One region of the Cellulomonas shaoxiangyii genome, then DNA from elsewhere that is predicted to be linked to it. Evidence: riboswitches for the same ligand, from Rfam matches in the RefSeq annotation. Region 1 holds a riboswitch; each other region holds the start of a gene.
The links. A riboswitch is a leader RNA that binds a small molecule or an ion and turns the genes downstream of it on or off. The one in region 1 is predicted to bind S-adenosylmethionine.
Positions count from the first base shown of each region.

Region 1 (6,684 bases):
GATGCCGCGCGTGCCCTCGTGCGCCGACGGCACGCGGACGTTCCAGCGCCCGCGCTCGTCGACGTAGAGGTACGGCTTCTCGCGGCTCAGGGGCGTCTCGTCGAGCGTCGTGTACGGCGGGTCGGGGAACGTCGCGTCGTCCGGGGCGCCCTCGACGCCCGCGAACACCTGGTTCCAGACGGCGTTCGACCAGCTGCGCACCTCGCTGTTGCGCGTGAGCCACTGCTGCTGCGACCCGTTCGTCACGTCGCCGAAGCGGGAGTCCGCGATGAACCCGCCGCTGGCGAACTGCGGGCCGGCCGTGCAGTAGTCCATGAGCGAGAAGCCGGGGTCGCCCTCGTCGGCGAGGACGTTGACGCGCCGCAGCGAGACGGCCTGCGAGACGGCCCAGAAGTTGGCGGTGCGCCGGCAGTCGTCCTGGCCCGTGCCGTCGATGTCGAGCGTGAGGTTCGACAGCGTGCGCCAGAAGTTCACCAGCGCGATGCAGTTCGGGTTCGCGGGGTCGTCGGACAGGCAGCGGTTGTACGTCTCGATCTTGCCGTGCACGACGACGTCGGTCGGGGAGCCGCCCAGGCCCGCGACCTCCGTGTAGTAGCCGACCTTCATCTGCAGCGGCTGCTCGGCGGTGCCGTACTCACCGGGCAGGAACAGCAGGCTGTAGCGGGCCGTGCCCATCTCGGCGTCGACCTGCTGCGCGTGGATCGCGTCGACGCGGGACTGGATGTCGGCCACGGGCATGCTCGGGTCGAAGACGACCACGTTCGGGCCGAGGTCCGGCGCGGGGGAGCCGCCGCGCGGCGGGCCGGCCGCGGCGGACGAGGCGACGGCGCCGGCCGCGACGGTCAGCGCGGCGACGGCGGCGAGCGTGCGGGTGCGGCGGCGGTGCCGGTGGGGTCGTCGCCCGGGGGCGGGCGGGGTGTGCAGGTCCATGCGCGGTGCCTCTCCGTTGAGATCCGACTCGGACATCCGGAGCAGACCACATTCGACGGGCAATTAGTAAGGGGTCCGTGCAATTCGGTCGGCGCCGGTGTGCGGGCCGGTGCCCGCAGGGTCGGCGGGTGGGCTGTCGGCGGGGCGGGTTAGCCTGGCGCGACCCCAACCGGAGGAGGCTGTCCGTGGTGCTCATCGGCGCACACGTGCGGGGCGACGACCCGGTCGCCGCCGCCCACGAGGTCGACGCGCAGGCGGTGCAGATCTTCCTGGCCGACCCGCAGGGCTGGAAGAAGCCGGTGCGCCGCGAGGACGCCGACGCGCTGATCGAGTCCGGCCTCGGCATCTACGCGCACGCGCCGTACCTGGTCAACGTCGCCTCGACGAACAACCGCATCCGCATCCCGAGCCGCAACATGATCGCCCAGCACGCCGCGGCGGCCGCCGACCTGGGCGCGCGTGGGCTGATCGTGCACGGCGGGCACGTCGGCGACGGCGACGACATCGCCGTCGGCATCGACAACTGGCGCAAGACGTTCGCGCGCGCCCAGTACCCCGTGCGCGTGCTCGTCGAGAACACCGCCGGCGGCGAGAACGCCTGCGCCCGCACCCTCGACCGCTGGGCGATGCTGTGGGACGCGATCGGTGAGTACGAGGTCGGCGTCTGCCTCGACACGTGCCACGCGTGGGCCGCCGGCGAGGACCTCGAGACGATCGTCGAGCGGCTCACCGCCATCACCGGCCGCATCGACCTCGTGCACGCCAACAGCTCGCGCGACGAGCACGGGTCGAGCCGCGACCGGCACGCCAACTTCGCCACCGGCACCATCCCGCCCGAGCTCATCGCGCACGTCGTGCGGGAGGCGGGCTGCGACGTCGTCGTCGAGACGCCGGGGGAGCGGCAGGCCGAGGACGTGGCGTTCCTCAGGGCGGCGCTCGCGGGCTGAGGGGCTTCCGGGGGTGCGCTCGGGGCTCTAGCGTCGGGGGCACATGCCTACCGACCACCGTTCCCGCATCGTCGCGTGGGACCGTCAGCTCCGCGACGTCCACGCCCGCCTCCGTGACAGCCTGCAGATCGCGCGCGACGCGATCGACGACGACGCCGCGTCCGGTGATCGCCTCACGTCCGACCTCCGGCTCTTCTGCACCGGCTTCTGCGCCGCCCTCGACGGCCACCACCGCAGCGAGGACGCGGCGATGTTCCCCGACCTCGTGGCGCTCGACCCATCGCTCGCCGACGTCGTCGCCCAGCTGGTGCGCGACCACAGCGTGCTCGCGCAGCTGCTCGGCTCCCTGCAGGAGGCCGTCGAGGCGGGCCACGACGCGGCTGCCCTGCACCGCCACCTCGACGGCATCGAGGCGATCATGGAGACGCACTTCCGGTACGAGGAGAAGCGCCTGCTCGAGCCGCTCGCGAGGCTGACGAGCGACCGGCCGCCGCGCGAGATGCTGGGCCCGCTGGCATGAGCCGTGCGGCGCTCGTCGCAGCGCACGCGACGAACGCCGCACGTGCCCCGGCCGGCAGCCGTCAGGCCGGCGGGGGCAGGACCACCTCGTAGCCCGCGCGGTTCAGGGCCTCGACGTGGTCCATGCCGCCCTCGAACGAGCCCGGCAGGTCGCCCGGCCGCATCCACCCGTCCGCGTCCGACCCGAAGATCTGCGTGACCTGGTACCCGTCCCGCTGCTCCGCGAGCACCACCACGTGCTCGTAGCCGCCGCTGCGCGTCCGCATCGGCGGGTCGAGGCGGTACAGCGACGCCGTGTGCGGGAACAGCGCGACGAGCGTCGGGTCGAGCGGCAGGGTGCGGACCAGGAACGCGTACCGCAGCCCCGTCGGGCGGACGACCCCCTCGACGCACGGGCTTGCGACCGCGTCGGTGGCGACGCTGAGGTACCGGCTGCCCACGCGCACGACGCCGCCGTCGTGCAGGCAGACCGTCGGGTCCGCGGCCGCCGCGTGCTCCGCGAACGGCGCCGGGTCGTGCGTCCACCACCGGGCGGGCACGCCGTCGTGGCGGGTCACCTGCACGACGCCGCCGTCGACGCCCGCGACGCGGTACGTCTCGCCCTCCGCGGACACCGCCGCGCTGACGCGGCGCGCCACCGGCGCGTGACCGGGCTCCTGGCCGACGCAGCCCGTCCGCGGCGTGCCGAGCGGGGACTCGATGTCGAAGGGTGTAGCCATGTCTCCTCCTGGGGAGGTCGAGCGTCTTCCCGCGCCGGGCGGCACGGGCGGATCTTCCTCCGGGGGCACCGTGCGCTCGCGCGGTTGCCAGTCGGCCGGCTGGAGGGCTTGAGGCCGAGCTTCGTGATCGGTGCCGACTGTAGGGGCGGGGTGCGACAAGTGCCGTACGCGCCATCCACAGGGTGGGCGGGGCTGGCGTCGAGCACGTCGGGAACCGGTACTTTCCGGGCATGCTTCGACGACGGCGTAGTGCGCTCGTGGCCGCCTTGACGCCCGTGATGCTCGGGGCGCTGGTCGCCGGGTGCACGGGACAGGGGTCGCCGCCCGCGCCGACGTCCTCCGGAACAGCGTCCTCCGACACGCCGTCACCGACCCCCGCGCCGACCGCCGCACCGACACCGACGGCGGACCTGAGCGTCCCTCCTGCTCGGCCCGACGCCATGGCGACGCCGAGCGCCGATGGGGCAGCTGCGGCGGCGTCGTACTTCATCTCGCTCTACCCGTACGCGTACGCGACGGGGGACACGGCCGAGTGGGCCACCATGTCGGGGGCGCAGTGTGCGTTCTGCACCCGTACCCGCGACGGGGTCAGCCGCGTGCACGATGGCGACGGCCGCGTGACCGGTGGCGCGATCGACATCCACGAGGCGCGCGGTACAGAGCTTGATGCGGGTCGTTGGTACTCGGCCAAGGTGATCGCTACGGAGGCCCCCTCGACTGAGACGGACGCCAGCGGGTCGCGGGTCTCGGCCTCCGAGGGCGGCAGGTATGCGTTTGAGGTCGCGTTGACCTACGCCAGTGACGGCTGGACGGTCGACGCCGTGGACGTGAACCCGGCCGACGCGGGATGACCGCTTGGCTTCCGGCCGTCGCGGTCCTGCTCGTCGTCTCCGCGACCACACTGCCAGGGCGCGGCGTCGATGCCGAGGTGCCTGAGGACGACTCTGCGGCGGTGCGGATCTCGGCCGCTCGCTCGGAGCAGCTCGCTCACGCCAACAGCACCGTGCCGGCGGGACAGAGGTTGGTCGAGTACGTGCGGGCGCCGTTGTGCCGGGAAGTGGCGGCGACGTGGACCATGGGAGCGCCTGGCGGCGGGTGTCCGCCCGGAGCCGACACGGCGGGCGCCCTCGACGCCTGCGAGGGCGACACGATCGTGCAGCCGATGTGGCGGCGGGAGCGCGCCACTCCTGCGTCGCCGTGGGGTCAGTGGCAGCAGATCGACAGTGGCGGCTGCGGTGCCGACATCCTGCCCGTGCTCACGGCGGAGGACTTCCGGCGCCTCCCCATCCCCGCCCCGGTCCTCAACGTCCAACCCGCCGCGGACTGGGTGCTGGTGAACATGGAGACGATCGTCTACACCGACCCCTCCCCGGTGACCCTGACCACCGACCTCCTGGGTTACCAGGTCACGGTCGAGGCGACCCCCACCCGCTACACCTACGACTTCGGCGACGGCTCGACACCCCTGGTCACGACCGACCCCGGCTCCCCGTACCCGGCGTTCGACACGTTCCACGTCTACCGCGCGCTGGGTACCCGCACGATCACCCTGACCACCGAGTGGTCCGGCCGCTACCAGGTCGCCGGCTCCCCGGCCTGGCGCGACGTCGACGGCACCGCCCAGACCACCGCCACCAGCGCCCCGTTCGACGTCGTCGAACGCACCAGCAAGCTCGTCGCCGAGCTGTGCACCGCCGTCCCCACACCCGAGGACTGCTGAGGCAAACCCGAGAAGTCCTGCGCCGTCGTGTCGCACCGATGAGCCGCCGCGGGCGGGCACGTCGGTGGTGAGCGGTCGGCGCGTGCTGCCATCGGGTCACGTGCGGCGCCTCCGACCTCCCCGTGAGCCGCCCACAGACCACGATCAGGGCGAGCCCGTCCACGACCGCCCGGAGGTGTCGTCCGGCGTCCCGGCGCGACGACGAGGCTCCTCCGCATGCCTGCTACGACACCTCCTCCGTCCTCCCGCCACCGTCTCCGGGCCGTTCGTCGCGCCGTGTGTCAGCGCGCGGCCCTTGCGCCCGTGCTCGTGCTGGTTGCCGCGCTCGGCGCCTGCGCGCCCGGTGGCGCCGAACCCGACGCCTCGCCGGCTCCACGCCCCGCTCCGAACGCCGCGGCGAGCCCCACCCCGGACGCCGGTCCGTCGCGGGTGGGTGGCGCGCCCAGCGCAGCGCCGCCGACACCCGACGCCCCGGCGTCCTCCGGGACGGTCACCGTCGCCGGCGTCCCCGGTTCCGCGCCCCCGCCGGCGGCGGGCATGGAGGACCCCGGCCAGTACGGCGCCATGGCCTCGGTCGTCCACCTCTTCGCCCTCGCCGACCACGCCATGACCGCCCTCGAGCCCGAGCCGCTGCTCGCCCTGTGCGCCCCGGAGGTCGCCTTCTGCGGGCAGATCGCACGGCAGGTCGACGAGGTGACCGCGGCCGACGGCGCCGAGACCCTGATGCTCAGCACGCAGGTCGACCACGACATGCTCGTCGGGCAGGACGTCGACGCGAGCTGGGTCGTCGAGGTCGACACGGAGATGCTCGGGACGCGTTCCTGGGTGGACCCCGCGAGCGGGCAGTGGCAGGTCCAGGTGGAGGACCCGGTCCGGCAGACCTTGCGGGTGCGGCTGCGGCACGACGGCGCGTCGTGGAGCGTCCTCGAGGTCGGGGTGCCGTGAGGCTAGACCGACGCCACCCACAGGCCGTCGCGTGCGCGGGTCATCGCGACGTACATCTCGCGCAGGCGGTACTCGCGGCGTTCCCGGTCGACCTCGTCGAGCTGCTCCGGCTTCTCGGTGAACCAGGAGGCGCGCACGTCGACCACGAGCACCTGCTTGAACTCCAGCCCCTTCGCCCGCTTGATGGTGCCGACCTTGACCGCGTCCACCGGGACGCCGTCGTACTTCTCGAGGTTCACGACCGGGACGCCGGCGGCCGTGAGTGCCGCCGTCGCGTCGTCCACCCCGCGGCGCGAGAGCGACAGGACGCCGACGTCGCCGTAGCCGGTGCCGACCTGCCGGACGGCCTCCTGCACGCGAGTGACCATGCGGCGGGCGCGGTCGGCCTGGTTCGCACAGCGCACGTACACCGGTTTGGGCCCGCGGCGGGGCACCTGCGTCGGGCGGTCGCCGCGGGCCGTGGCGCCCTCGATGTCGGCGAACTCGTCGTCCGCGACCAGCATCGACGCGAACTGCAGGATCTCCGCGGTGTTGCGGTAGTTGATGTCGAGGACCGTGCCGCGGCCGGCCACCGAGACGCCGGCCTCGGCGAGCGTGAACCCGCCGGGGTAGATCGTCTGCTGGCCGTCGCCGACGAGGGTGAGGCCGTCGGGAGCGTCGCCGACGAGCGCGTGCAGCATGCGCAGCATCACGCACGACAGGTCCTGCGCCTCGTCGACGATCACCGCGGTGTACGGCTCGGCGGGCGGCTGACGGCGCAGCTCGGCCTCGGCGAGCGCGATCTGGTCCGCGAAGTCGTGCACGCCGCGCACGCGCAGCTCGGCGTCGTACGCCTGGTACAGGTCCCACACCACGCGGCGCTGCTGCGGGCCGAGGCGGTGCCGTCGCCCGAGGCGTGGCAGGT
Region 1 is NZ_CP039291.1:230,524-237,207, forward strand. It holds gene E5225_RS01085 (pectate lyase family protein) at 1-930, opposite strand, end outside; gene E5225_RS01090 (deoxyribonuclease IV) at 1,116-1,877, shown strand; gene E5225_RS01095 (hemerythrin domain-containing protein) at 1,921-2,397, shown strand; gene E5225_RS01100 (hypothetical protein) at 2,459-3,115, opposite strand; SAM riboswitch class IV at 3,132-3,244, opposite strand; gene E5225_RS01105 (DUF6318 family protein) at 3,394-3,966, shown strand; gene E5225_RS01110 (hypothetical protein) at 4,191-4,835, shown strand; gene E5225_RS01115 (hypothetical protein) at 5,373-5,780, shown strand; gene E5225_RS01120 (nuclease-related domain-containing DEAD/DEAH box helicase) at 5,783-6,684, opposite strand, start outside.

Region 2 (6,684 bases), 130 kb from region 1:
CGTCGAGGGCGCGCTGCTCGACGTCGGCGAGGATCCGGCGCACGTCCGCCACCGAGCCGTCGGTCGCCGTGCGCCGCGTCGTGCCGTCCGCGAGCACGACCTCGACGTGCGCCGAGCCGACCGCGGACTTGAGGCGTGCGGCGGTGCCCTCCGCGATGACGACGCCGCGGTCGATCACCACGACGCGGTCGGCGAGCGCGTCGGCCTCCTCGAGGTACTGCGTGGTGAGCAGGACCGTGCCGCCCGCCGCCGCGACGGACCGGACCACGTCCCACAGCGCGTTGCGGCTGCGCGGGTCGAGGCCGGTGGTCGGCTCGTCGAGGAAGAGCACCTGGGGCCGGCTCAGCAGGCTCACGGCGAGGTCGAGCCGGCGGCGCATGCCCCCGGAGTACGTGCGGACGGTGCGGCGCGCGGCGTCCGTCAGGTCGAACAGCTCGAGCATGTCCGCGGCGTCCCCGCGCACCTGACCGCGGGGGAGGTGCGCGAGCCGCGCGGCGAGGCGCAGGTTCTCCTCGCCGGTGAGCAGCTCGTCGACGGCCGCGTACTGACCGGTGAGCGAGATCGCGCCGCGGACACGGGCGGCCTGGCGCACCACGTCGAACCCGGCCACGCGGGCCGCGCCGCCGTCGGGTGCCACGAGCGTGGACAGGATCCGCACCACCGTCGTCTTGCCGGCGCCGTTGGGCCCGAGCAGGCCCACGACCTGCCCGCGGTGCGCGGTGAGGTCGACCCCGTCCAGGACGGCCCGCCCGCCGTACGCCTTGCGCAGCCCGCGCGCCGCGATCATCGCCTCGTCCATCGCCGCCTCGATTCTGTGTATGCCGCACACTCGTTGTGTATGTCATACACAGTCATAGGATCGGTCGTCAATGGACCAGCACACGGACGGCGCCGCGCGCCCCGAACCCGACCGGCGCGCCGAGGGCCCGGCGGGCGAGAGCCCCGTCGCGCCCGCACCGCCGGGCGAGCCCGCGGGCCTGCCTCCCGACGTCGCCGTCCTGTGGCGACGCCCCGCACCCGGGCGGCGCGGACCGCGGCCGAGCCTGTCGCTCGACGGGATCGCGGACGCCGGCGTCGCACTGGCGGACGCCGAGGGGCTCGAGGCCGTGTCGATGGCGCGGGTCGCGCAGTCGCTCGGCTTCACCACGATGTCGCTCTACCGGCACGTGCGCAGCAAGGACGAGCTGCTCATGCTCATGGTCGACCGGGCTGCCGGGCCGCCGACGCCCGTCGGGCCCGAGGCGGGCGACTGGCGGGCGCGCCTCGAGACCCTCCTCGAGGCTCAGCGACCCACCCTCGCCGCCCACCCGTGGTTCGCGGACCTGCCCGCCGTGCTGTTCGCGCTGGGCCCGAACCGGCTCGCGTGGATGGACGCGATGCTCGCGTGCCTGGAGGACACGCAGGTGCCCGAGGCCCACAAGGTCGAGGCGGTCGGCGTGCTCGCGAGCCACCAGCTGGACTGGGCGCGCCTCGAGAGCGCCTACACCGCACGGCAGCGACAGGTGGCCGCCGCCGGGGGTGGGCAGGGCGACCCCGACGCCCTGATCGCCCGGCTGGTGTCGCCCGACGAGCACCCGGCCCTCGCGCGGGCCGTGGCGGGCGGCGCGTTCGACCGGCCGGCCGGCGAGCCGACCGCCGAGCCGACCGACCGCGCTGGGCTCGACTTCGGCACCACGATGATCCTCGACGGGATCGCGGCGCTCGTCGCCCGGTCCGCACGGCCGTGACGCGCGGCGGCGGGCACCGAGCCGCCCTCAGCCCGCGGCGTCGCGCCGGCGCGCACCGGGCGCCAGGACGCGCGTCGACGACGTCACCGGCGCCAGGCAGGATCCCGGCATGACGCCACCGACGCCGGACGCCCCGACCGCCGCGCACGCCGACCGGCCCCTCGTCGCCGGCCGCTGCTTCGGCGACGGCGACCCCCTGTACGCCGCCTACCACGACGACGAGTGGGGCGTCCCGGTGCACGACGAGCACGCGCTGTACGAGCGCCTCGCCCTCGAGGCGTTCCAGTCCGGGCTGGCCTGGATCACGATCCTGCGCAAGCGGCCCGCCTTCCGCGCGGCCTTCGCCGGGTTCGACCCCGAGGTGGTCGCACGGTTCGACGAGTCCGACGTCGCGCGCCTGCTCGCCGACGCGGCGATCGTGCGGAACCGGGCCAAGATCGAGGCGACGGTCGCGAACGCGCGCGCGACGCTCGCGCTGCACGCGGCGGGCCGCACGCTGGACGAGGTGCTGTGGTCGCACGCGCCCACCGGCCCGCGCCCCCGCGCCACGACGTGGACGGACGTGCCGGGCCGGACCCCGGAGTCGGCCGCGCTCGCGCGTGAGCTGCGCGCGCTCGGCTTCCGGTTCGTCGGCCCGACCACCGCCTACGCCGCGATGCAGGCGTGCGGCGTCGTCGACGACCACCTCGCGACGTGCCCGGTGGTGGCCTCCCGGGCGCGGTCGGGCGGCGGGGACCGGACCGCGGCGGACGGGACGGCCCCGGGCCACGACGCTGCTCCGGCGGGGTGACACCGCGCCCGGACGGCTCACCCGGACGCGCGGCGCGCACTAGGGTGCCGGGCATGGCGGAGCAGCGGGACGGCCAGGGGCGGCACGACGCCGTGCGCGCCGCTCAGGACGCGTGGCAGTCGTGCGCGACGCCCGACCCGGGCGTCCTCGAGGCCGTGCAGGACGGCCTCCTGTCGGTGCCCGCCGGCTCGCCCACCGCCTGGTACGGCGTACCGCGGCCGCGCCATCCGCGCGACCAGCGGGCGCAGTCGCTGCACCGCCGCGAGCGCTGACACCACCCCCGACCCCGGACCCCGCTCCCCGGCGCACCCGCCCGTCGTCCCAGGCGCACGACCGCACCGCGGAACCGGTCGTCTCACCCAACGGTCACCTCTGTCCGCCATCCGGTCACGCTGGATACGCTCCCCTCGACCATCCAGAGCGGCCGAGAGACCTGGCTCAGCGACGCCGCAGCAACCCCCCTCCACGTTGAGGGTGTGGGTGCTTCCGCCAGGAACGATGGAGTGACGATGAGCGTGCCCACCCACGCCGCCGACCCCTCGGACGGCCCCGCGCCGGCCGGGGACGCCGGCGCAGCCCCTCCCGGCCGCACCTCGGCCGGGACCGCCCGATGACCGCCGTGACCGGGACCCGGCCACCCGCGGCGGCGGTCGAGGCCCCGCCGCGCACCGCCCGCCGGCGGAGCGAGCCGGCCGCCGCGCTGGACCGGCCGACGGTGTCCTTCGAGCTGTTCCCCCCGCGGGACCTCGACGCGGCGCCCCGCCTGTGGCGGACCGTGCGCGAGCTCGAGGCCGCCGAGCCGGACTTCGTGTCCGTCACCTACGGCGCCTCCGGCCGCACGCGGGAGACGACGCGCGCGCTCGTGACGCGCCTGCTGCGCGAGACGACGCTGAACCCGATCGCCCACCTGACCTGCGTGGGGACGTCGCGCGAGGAGGTCGCCACGATCGTCGAGGAGTTCCTCGACGAGGGCGTGCGCTCGTTCCTCGCGCTGCGCGGCGACCCGCCCGCGGGGCAGACGGACTGGCAGCCGCACCCGGACGGCGTCGACACGGCGGCCGGGCTCGTCGCGCTGCTGCGCGAGATCGAGCGGCGGCGCTGCGCGGGCAGCCCCGCACAGGCGGTCCGGGCGCGCGTGCGGCCGCTGTCGGTGGCCGTCGCCGCGTTCCCGCGTGGCAACCACGCCACCGGCGGCACGCGCGAGCAGGACGTGCAGGCGCTGCTCGCGAAGCAGGAGGCCGGTGCCGACTTCGCCATCACGCAGGTCTTCTTCGACGCGGAGGCGTACCTCGGCCTGGTCGCCGAGGCGCGGCGCGCGGGGGTCACCATCCCGATCGTGCCGGGCATCATCCCGACCACCGACCCGGCGCGTCTCGAGCGCGTGCAGGAGCTCACCGGGGTGCCCGTCCCGCGCACCCTCCTCGACCTGCTCGGCTCGGTCGACGACCCCGCCGAGCGCCACCGGCGCGGCATCCGCGCGAGCGTCGACCTGGTCAACGGCGTGCTCGACGGCGGTGCGCCGGGCGTGCACGTCTACACGTTCAACAGGCACGAGGCAGCCCTCGACCTGCTCGAGGGCGCCGACCTGCGCGGCGGCCCCCCGGCACCCGGCCGTGCCCCGGCGGACCGCGCCGCGCCCACCCGTCCTACGACGTCCCCCGAGCCCGCCGGCGACCCCGCCGCCGTGCCCACCACCACACCGCGAGGTATCCCGTCATGAGCACCACCGTCACCCCGACCGCCGCCCCGGCGTTCCCCGCCGGCTCCGTGCTGGGCTACCCGCGCATCGGGCCGCGCCGCGAGCTGAAGAAGGCGCTCGAGGCCTTCTGGGCCGGCCGCACCTCCGCGGACGAGGTCGAGGCCGTGGCCGCCGACCTGCGCCGGCGCACCCGCACGCGCCTCGCCGAGCTCGGCCTCGCGACGGACGCCCCGGCGATCCCGAGCGCGTTCTCGTTCTACGACCACGTGCTCGACGCCGCCGCGCTCGTCGGCGCGGTCCCCGCGCGCTTCGCGGACCTGCAGGACGCCGACGGCCGCCTCGACCTCGCCGGCTACTCGACCGTCGCCCGCGGCCGCGGCGACGACCTCCCGCTCGAGATGACGAAGTGGTTCGACACGAACTACCACTACCTCGTCCCCGAGATCGGCCCGGGCACGGCGTTCCGCTACGCCAGCGACCGGCCGGTGGCGGAGTTCGCCGAGGGCCTCGCGGACGGCGTGCTCACGCGTCCCGTCGTGGTCGGCCCGGTCACGTTCCTCGCGCTGTCCAAGCCGAGCGAGGACGCGCCCGCGGGCTTCCACCCGCTCGACCGCCTCGACGACCTGCTGCCCGTCTACGCACGCCTGCTCACCGAGCTGGCGGCGGCCGGTGCGACGTGGGTGCAGCTCGACGAGCCGGCGCTCGTGTCCGACTCCGTGGGCGTGCCCGCCGAGGCGCTCCACGAGGCGACGACCCGCGCCTACCGCGCGCTGGCCACCGAGCTCGCGCGTCCCGACCGCCCCGCGATCCTCGTCGCCGCGCCCTACGGCGACCTGGGCCCCGCGCTGCCGGTGCTCGCCGCGACGGACGTGGACGGCATCGCGATCGACCTGGTCCGGGGCGAGGCGCCGACCGTCGTCGTGGGCGGCCTGGCGGGCAAGACGGTCGTCGGGGGCGTCGTCGACGGCCACAACATCTGGCGCGCCGACCTCGACGCGAAGCTGGCCGTGCTCGAGCGGCTCGAGACCCTGGCGGCGCGCGCGGTCACGGTGGGCACGTCGACGTCGCTGTTCCACGTCCCGCACACCGTCGAGGACGAGCCGGCGCTCGACGCGACGCTCGCGTCCTGGCTCGCGTTCGCCGACGAGAAGGTCCGCGAGGTCGCCGTGCTCGCCGAGGGCCTCACCGAGGGGCGGGAGGCCGTGCACGAGCAGCTGCTCGCCGCGTCCGACGCCGTGCGCAGCCGCGCGAGCGCCCCGGGCGTCGTGCGGCCCGAGGTGCGTGAGCGCGCCGCCGGCCTCACGGACGAGCAGTTCCGCCGCGGCCCGTTCGCCGAGCGCAAGAGCGCCCAGGCCGCACGCCTCCGGCTGCCCGCGCTGCCGACCACGACGATCGGCTCGTTCCCGCAGACGCCGGACATCCGCAGGGCCCGCGCGGCGTTCGGCAAGGGCGAGCTCACGGCCGAGCAGTACGAGGACGAGATGAAGGCGGAGATCCGCCGCGTCGTCGAGCTGCAGGAGCGGATCGGGCTGGACGTGCTGGTGCACGGCGAGCCCGAGCGCAACGACATGGTGCAGTACTTCGCGGAGAACCTCGACGGGTTCGCCGTCACGCGCAACGGCTGGGTGCAGTCGTACGGCTCGCGCTGCACGCGCCCGTCGATCCTGTGGGGCGACGTCTCGCGGCCCGCGCCGATCACCGTGGCGTGGTCGACGTACACGCAGTCCCTGACGGAGAAGCCCGTCAAGGGCATGCTCACGGGCCCGGTGACGATCCTCGCCTGGTCGTTCGTCCGCGACGACCAGCCGCTCGGCGACACCGCGAACCAGGTGGCCCTCGCGCTGCGCGACGAGATCGCGGACCTCGAGGCCGCCGGCATCGGCATCGTCCAGGTGGACGAGCCGGCGCTGCGCGAGCTGCTGCCGCTGCGCGAGAAGGACCACGCGGCGTACCTCGACTGGTCGGTGCGCTCGTTCCGGCTCTCGACCGCCGGCGTGCGCCCCGAGACGCAGATCCACACGCACCTGTGCTACTCGGAGTTCGGGCAGATCATGGACGCGATCGACGGCCTGGACGCGGACGTGACGAGCATCGAGGCGGCGCGCTCGAAGATGGAGATCCTCGGGGACATCGCCGCGGCGGGCTACCCGCGCGCCGTCGGCCCGGGCGTCTACGACATCCACTCCCCGCGCGTGCCGGGCGAGGCGGAGGTCACCGAGCTGCTCAGCGAGGCCGTCCGCACCATCGACGTCGACCAGCTGTGGGTCAACCCGGACTGCGGCCTCAAGACCCGCCGCTACGAGGAGGTCACCCCCTCGCTCGAGCACCTGGTCGCGGCGACGCGCACGGTCCGCGCGACGCTCTGACGGCCCGGGCCGGCGTCCGCTCGCGCCGGCCCGGCGACGCGCGTCCGGGGTGCGCCCACCACCGCGGACGCACGACGACGGCGCCCGTCCCCGCACCGGGGG
Region 2 is NZ_CP039291.1:97,489-104,172, reverse strand. It holds gene E5225_RS00490 (ATP-binding cassette domain-containing protein) at 1-799, opposite strand, end outside; gene E5225_RS00485 (TetR/AcrR family transcriptional regulator) at 870-1,727, shown strand; gene E5225_RS00480 (DNA-3-methyladenine glycosylase I) at 1,837-2,517, shown strand; gene E5225_RS00475 (hypothetical protein) at 2,571-2,789, shown strand; SAM riboswitch class I at 2,926-3,033, shown strand; gene E5225_RS00470 (methylenetetrahydrofolate reductase) at 3,128-4,237, shown strand; gene metE (5-methyltetrahydropteroyltriglutamate--homocysteine S-methyltransferase) at 4,234-6,582, shown strand.
Region 2: another riboswitch for S-adenosylmethionine. It lies ahead of E5225_RS00470 (methylenetetrahydrofolate reductase); the one in region 1 lies ahead of E5225_RS01100 (hypothetical protein).

Region 3 (6,684 bases), 380 kb from region 1:
GCGGGCGCCGGCCTGCTCCGCGCGGTACCGGGCCAACGCGTCACGCAGCGCCTCCTCGACCACCGAGGTCACCGTGCGGCCGGTCGCCGCCGCGGTCGTCCGCACCTCGCGGTAGAGGTCGTCCGGCAGGTTCAGCGTCGTGCGCATACGCGAAGCATATCCGCACATTGCGCTTTCATATCACCGCCTTGCTACAGCATGGATACGCTCAGCGACTTCGTGAGCTCGCGGCCTGACACCACGCTGCGCAAGGTCATCAAGACCTCATCGACAACGCCTGGCGACCAGATCGCCGACCGCCCACCCGCTACTAGATCGACAGCACGACCGGGAAGCGCCCGGCAGGGACCACCGCGCCGGCTCACTGGACGACCAACACGACGTCGCGCCTGCCGCCAGCGCCAGCTCGCCCGGGGGCTCTCGGCCGCTCAGCTCACCCCGGCCGCACCCACCAGGGCGAAACCACCCGCCCGCCCTCTCAAAACCGCGGCGCAGAGTCCTCCCGACGCCACATCCCGTCCTGCAGCCGTAACCACCCGGCGTCAGCCATGTCGACGACCATCGCGCTGGCGACACCTCCGGGCAGGTCCGGGTTGTCGAGCATCGACAACGGCCCGCTTCCGAACAGGTGCAGCGCCGTGTACGCCAGGTACGTTCCGGCCTCGTGCTGCTCCACCGGATACCGAGCGAGCCACCGCCAGATCGGGTGCTCTCGCCCCCACGCAGGCATGTCGAAGTGCACACGCCGCCACTGCTCGGTCGGACGCGGACCGGGCGGCAGCAGGGTCGGTACCGGTGGTCGCGGCGGGGGAGGAGCGGTCGGTCGCGGCCGCGTCATGCGCTCCGCCAGCTGTCGATCCGCTCGGCGCTGCGCCCGCGTGTCCGCATCGGCCTGCGCACGTCGCCGCTCGTCCTCCAAGCGCGCGCGCTCGGCCTCCTCCTCCGCGCGGCGCAGCGCTTCCGCCGCGCGCCGCTCCTGCAGCCGCTCACGCGCCTGATCCAAGCTCGGCGTCCACACCCCGCCCGCCTCCATCCGGCACGCAGGCAGCGCGTTCCACGAGTCGTCGATTTCCACCCCGTCGACCTCGACACCGACGCGCACCCCCTGCACGTCGCGCCCGATCCGCAGGGTGACGCCTTCACGTGCACGCTGCGTGCTCGCGGCGCCATCCGCCGCCGGCCCGAACAGCCACGTGACCTGATCGACCGCGCCGCGGTACCGGTCATCTCGGTCGCGCCACGCCGTGCTGCCAAGGTCCGTTAGCTGCACCTCAAGGGTGTGCTCGACCCCGTTCACCACAACGTGCAGGTCCGCGCGCCCTGCGCCGTCCAACGTGTGCTCGATCGTCGGCACGTAGCCCTGCCCCTGCAGCCACGCCATGAGCTCGCGCTGGTACGCCAGATGCGCGTACGCGCCACCCACGTCCCGCCCGGAACTGAGTAGCGCGCATGGCGAGGCTCCGCGCTTGTGCCGGAAGTAGGGCCCTCGTACCGGCCCTGCCGGCAGCTCCAGTTGCTGGCCGCAGCCTCCTGCCTGGGTCGTGCACCAGAACTGGTGATCAATCCGGAGCCGCAGCGCGTCCTCGCGCTCCGCCGGCGCCACGACGTGCGCCGTCCCGTCGGCACCATCGGTCACCGCATGCCGCAGTTCGTCCAAGGCCATGCCGGTCGTCTACCTGTAGGCGCCGACACATCGACCAGCCGCCCGGGCGGTTTCTCCCGGTACGCGAAGCCGCGCGTCGCGTCTTGTCACCCGGTCAGCGCAGTGCGGCGTGCCGCCGAGCCCGGTTCCGGCGGCGTAGCGCTCGAGCGCTGGATCGCCACTCCGGTGGGCCTCCGACCGGCGGCGCGGGGCGTCGCTGCGGCCCCCCGCTGTGCCGGCGGTCCTCGAGCGCCCGGCGTCGACGTCGAGAACGCCCTTCACGCCTCGTGCGGCGACGCGCCGCGCCGCGGGCCGGTGCCGATGAGGGCGCCTCAACGGCGGCAGATGCCTGCAGCCGGGAGCCAGACCGTCTTGGCCTGCCACCACGGCTAGAGAACTGCTACTGGTCCCGCACGTCCGGCGGCGGTGACATCATCGATGACAACGTTCGTCTCCTTCTCCCCTGGCAAGGTGAGCGTGAGCGTCCGCGATGGCGAGGGCTTCGAGGTCAACGGGTGTGGCCTGTGGCTGGCGCCATCTCACGTGCGCTGACTGCCAGGCGGCGACGGTCGCGCGTGGACCAGGGGACTAGTTCGGCTACGACAACTGCCGAGCGGCGGCCGAAGAGATCGTCGCCGGCCACCCCGCCCCGGCACGTCAGACCCCAGGGCGCAAGGGGCCGAAACCACAGGCCGAATCCGGCGCGGTGGCCGGTCACGCACGACCCGATTTCGTTCGGTGCCCGACGAGCTGCCTTGACGGGGGATCACCTCTTCTCGGTGCGCCCGAGCTCGTAGTACCGCAGACCGCTCATCTTTGTCCCAAATGCTGACTCTTCGATGGACCGATCGATAGTTCGAACCGACGAGCCGCGCTCGACCATCGCCACCAGACGAGTACGTCGGGCCCGGACGTACGGCTCAGCGTCCAGGTCGAAGTACCCGCACAGGGCCCGGCTATACGCATCACTGATCGGCAGCAGCGGCAGCACGAGGGAACGTATCGCTTCGTCGACGTCGTCGCTGAGCCCCATGAGCAGCCAAGGCTTGGCGTGGGCAGCCCCGGAGAATAGTCCATAGAGCCACGGGTCATCCGGCACGTACTTCGCCGCTAGCTGGGTGATGTTGTTCCGTGTCGAGGCTGACTGGCCCGCGAACCAAACCCGACCGATGGCGTCCGTGACTTGCCCATGCTTGTCCGTCGCGCGCTCAACCCGGAACCCGTCTTGGGTCAAGACGCACTCGAGGTCTGCGCGCGCCTGCCGCTTCTCTTCAAGTTCGTCCACCACGCTGCTGCCAAACCGCTCGAGTAAGACAATCGATTCGTTGAGCACCGCCGGTAGAATGCTTGCAGCCCGGGCAATCCGAGTCTCGGACGACGCCTCGGCGTCGAGCAACCAGCAGGTCTGAAGCACCGCTTCCATGATGGCGCGGCTCACCGTCCATGCCGGCACCGGCAGCAGCTTCTGATGACGCAGCAGGAGTAAGAGCGTGTCCGCGTGGTCACGCACAGAGAAGCTCCAACGCTGTACGTGATCGCTCGCCCAAGATAACGCTGCCACCGCACCATCAATGCCCGCGGCACGCTGTTGGTCGACGGCCCACAGCCCGGACCCTGCGCCCTCCGCTGCCGCCGAAGCAGCGGCGAACAACTTCCCGTAGGCGTCGCGTTCTTGCAGGACCACCCTCTCGGCCAGCCGTGCCAACGGGGGACGCACGTCCTCAGCGATACCACCCATGCCGTGAGTATCGGGGAGTCGACGCCAACATCGGGCTGGTACGGCCCTAGCGCGCCGCCAGCCGTGAGTTGGCGCGCGCGTCCATCAGCGCCGCCGGCGGATGGCTCCGAAGGTCCGGTTGCAGGACGGACAACGCCAGCAGTCGCCGTCATCGACGATCGGGCCTGGTCGGGGCGGGTCTTCGGGGTCATGAGCGTTCCTCTCATCGTCGGTCTCGGCGCATGTGACCCATGTGTGGCAGCCGCGGGTGCTGCAGATATGAGCCATCGACCGGACGGCGCAAGAACGCGCGCGCCTCGTAACGGCCCCAGGAGGTCCGTCGCGGGGGAGTGATGTTGGGTGGCGCGTACCGCGTCGCAGACTCGACGCCCCTGGGCGGAGCGAGCTGGGTCACTCGTGTGCTCATGCGAGACGAGGGGTATTGGCGCCCCGTTTGGGGATTGCTCAACGGGACAGTCGCGATGGGCCGCTCGTGGACCACAGCGCCGCGCAGGACACTGTCCCCGAAAGACCCGCCCCCGAAAAGGCCCGGTCAGGGGGAGCTGTACCGGACAGCGAGGGCACGAGCGGACTGCTGATCGGCTATGCCCGGGTCTCGACGAGATCGCAGGATGCGACCGCCCAGCGGGACGCGCTTCGGAGCCTCGGCGTCGATGCCGACCGGATCTACGTCGACCACGGACTGACGGGCAGCAACGTCTCAAAACGAGAGACGATCCGTGCCCCCACGTTGACACCCGCCGGAGGGCGCGCGGATCCTCGTGCCAGGTCATGAGCGCCAGCGCGAAGCCCCGGCTCGCTGGCCGGCAACCCTCCTCCGCGGTGGGGTGCCCCGGGTGACGACCTGGCCGCGCGCCGTCCGGTGCCGGCAAGCGCGGGACCTCCCTTCCGGGTCCCCGGGTCCAGGAGGCTGCCATGACGACCGTCACCGAGCTCTTCGCGTGTGCCGACGAGGCGTCGGGCACCGCGTCCCCGTCCGCCGCGGCGGCGCCCCGCCCCGCCGTCGGCCGCGGTCCCCTGCTCCCCGTGGTGGGCGCGTCCACCACGGTCCCGCTGGTCGGCGGCACGAGCCGCACCTACGCCAACCTCGACTGCGCCGCGAGCGCGCCCGCGCTCGAGTCGGTCGCCGCGCGCGTCGCCGAGGTGCTGCCGCTGTACGCGTCGGTGCACCGCGGTGCGGGCTACCTCTCGCAGGTCTCCACCGCCCTGTTCGAGGCGTCGCGCCAGGCGGTCGCGCGGTTCGTCGGGGCGCGCGAGGACGACGTCTGCGTCGTCACGCGCAACACGACCGACAGCCTGAACCTGCTCGCGGGCGTCGTGCCCGACGGCGGGCGGGTGCTCGTCCTCGACGTCGAGCACCACGCCAACCTGCTGCCGTGGGTCCAGCGGTGCACCGGGACGCACGCGGGGGAGACCCGCACGGCCACCGTCCTGACGCTGCGGCCGACGGTCGCCGCGACCCTCGCCGCGCTGCGCGACGAGCTCGCCCGGCGTCCGTACGCGCTGCTCACGATCACGGGCGCGTCCAACGTGACGGGTGAGGCCCTGCCGCTGGAGGAGGTCGTCACGCTGGCGCACGCCGCCGGCACGCGCGTCGCGGTCGACGGCGCACAGCTCGTCCCGCACCGCGGCTTCTCGCTCGCCGCCACCGGCGTCGACTACGTCGCGTTCTCCGGCCACAAGACGTACGCGCCGTACGGCGCCGGCGCGCTCGTCGGGCGGCGCGACTGGCTCGACACCGGCACTCCGTACCTCGCCGGCGGCGGCGCGGTGCGCGACGTGCGCCCCGACCGGACGCTGTGGCAGCCCGCGCCCGCACGCCACGAGGCGGGCTCGCCCAACGTCATCGGCGCGATCGCGCTGGCGCAGGCCTGCGAGACGCTCGCCGAGCTGCCCACGGGTGCGCTCGAGGCGCACGAGCAGGAGCTGCGCGCGCGGCTCGTCGACGGGCTCACGGGCATCGAGGGCGTGCGCGTCGCCCGCATCTGGCCCGACTCGCCGGACCCGGTCGGCGTGGTCACGTTCACGGTCGCCGACCTCAACCCCGGGCTGGTCGCGGCGTACCTGTCCGCCGAGCACGGCATCGGCGTGCGCGACGGCCGCTTCTGCGCCCACCCCCTGCTCGCGCACCTCGGCGCCTCGCAGGGTGCGATCCGCGCGTCGATCGGCGTCGGGACCACCGCCGAGCACGTCGACCGGCTCGTCGCGGCCGTCGCCGCCCTGGTCGCCCGTGGTGCGCAGGCGGCGTACGAGGTCGTCGACGGCTGCTGGTCGGTCGTCGACGACACGCGCCCGCTCGTCGAGGTGCGCGGGCTGGACCACCTCGCCGCGACGGCGGCCGCCGCGTGCGGGCCCGCCGTCGACGACTGAGCGGGCACCGACGTCGCTGCCACCCGGCTGGTCGTCAGCGTGAGGGCTGCCGCCGGGCCGGTCGTCAGCGCGAGAGCCGCCGCCGCGCCCGGCGCAGCATCGCGGTGACGACCACCGGGTGCAGCAGCCGGACGGGCGCGAAGTAGACCCGCCCGCGCCACCCGTGCAGGCGCACGGTCGTTGTCACCCGCACCAGGCGTGCGTCGGCGTCCACCGCGACCCCGCAACGGAAGTCGAGGTGGACGTCGTCGTGCGCGACGAGCGCCTCGCCGCCGACCACCTCGTCGACGGCGAACGCGGCGCGCGGTGCGGGCGGGATGCGCAGCACCGGCACGAGCGCCTGCCGCAGCGCGAGGGCCGCGAGCACCCAGCGCGGCATCGTCGCGAGCGAGAAGATCTCGCGCGCCCACACCGCCGGGTCTGTCGGCGCGCCGGGCGGCAGCGTGACGATCACCGCGTCGGCGTGGTCAGGAGCGGGCACGTCCCGCAGGGCGATCGACCAGTGCGTCATGCGTCCTCCGTCGTCGGTGGTGCCGCCACGCTAGGGCCTGCCGCCTGAGACGCCGCCGAGTGCGCGGCGGCGCCCGTGGCACGCTGCCGCCGTGGAGCACGACCTCGTCCTGACCGGCCACGGCGTCCGCCTCGTCCCGCTGCGTGCCGAGCACGCGGCCGACCTCCTCGCCTGCACCGACGACGCGGTGTGGCGCGGGATGAGCTCGCCGACACCGCGCACGGTCGCGGACATGGCCCGCGTCGTCGCGACGGCGCTCGCCGCACCGGGCCGGTACGCCTTCGCGGTGCTCGAGGACGCCACCGGCGGCGTCGTCGGGTCGACCTCGTTCTACGACGTCGACCTCACCGCGGGCCGGCTCGAGGTCGGCCACACCTGGTACGCCCCGGCCGTGTGGGGTACGCACGTGAACCCGGCCTGCAA
Region 3 is NZ_CP039291.1:606,434-613,117, forward strand. It holds gene E5225_RS02735 (ribbon-helix-helix protein, CopG family) at 1-147, opposite strand, end outside; gene E5225_RS02740 (competence protein CoiA family protein) at 479-1,663, opposite strand; gene E5225_RS02745 (hypothetical protein) at 2,409-3,380, opposite strand; partial or broken gene E5225_RS02750 (recombinase family protein) at 3,952-4,101, shown strand; SAM riboswitch class IV at 4,148-4,261, shown strand; gene E5225_RS02755 (aminotransferase class V-fold PLP-dependent enzyme) at 4,296-5,750, shown strand; gene E5225_RS02760 (DUF2867 domain-containing protein) at 5,815-6,261, opposite strand; gene E5225_RS18190 (GNAT family N-acetyltransferase) at 6,353-6,684, shown strand, end outside.
Region 3: another riboswitch for S-adenosylmethionine. It lies ahead of E5225_RS02755 (aminotransferase class V-fold PLP-dependent enzyme); the one in region 1 lies ahead of E5225_RS01100 (hypothetical protein).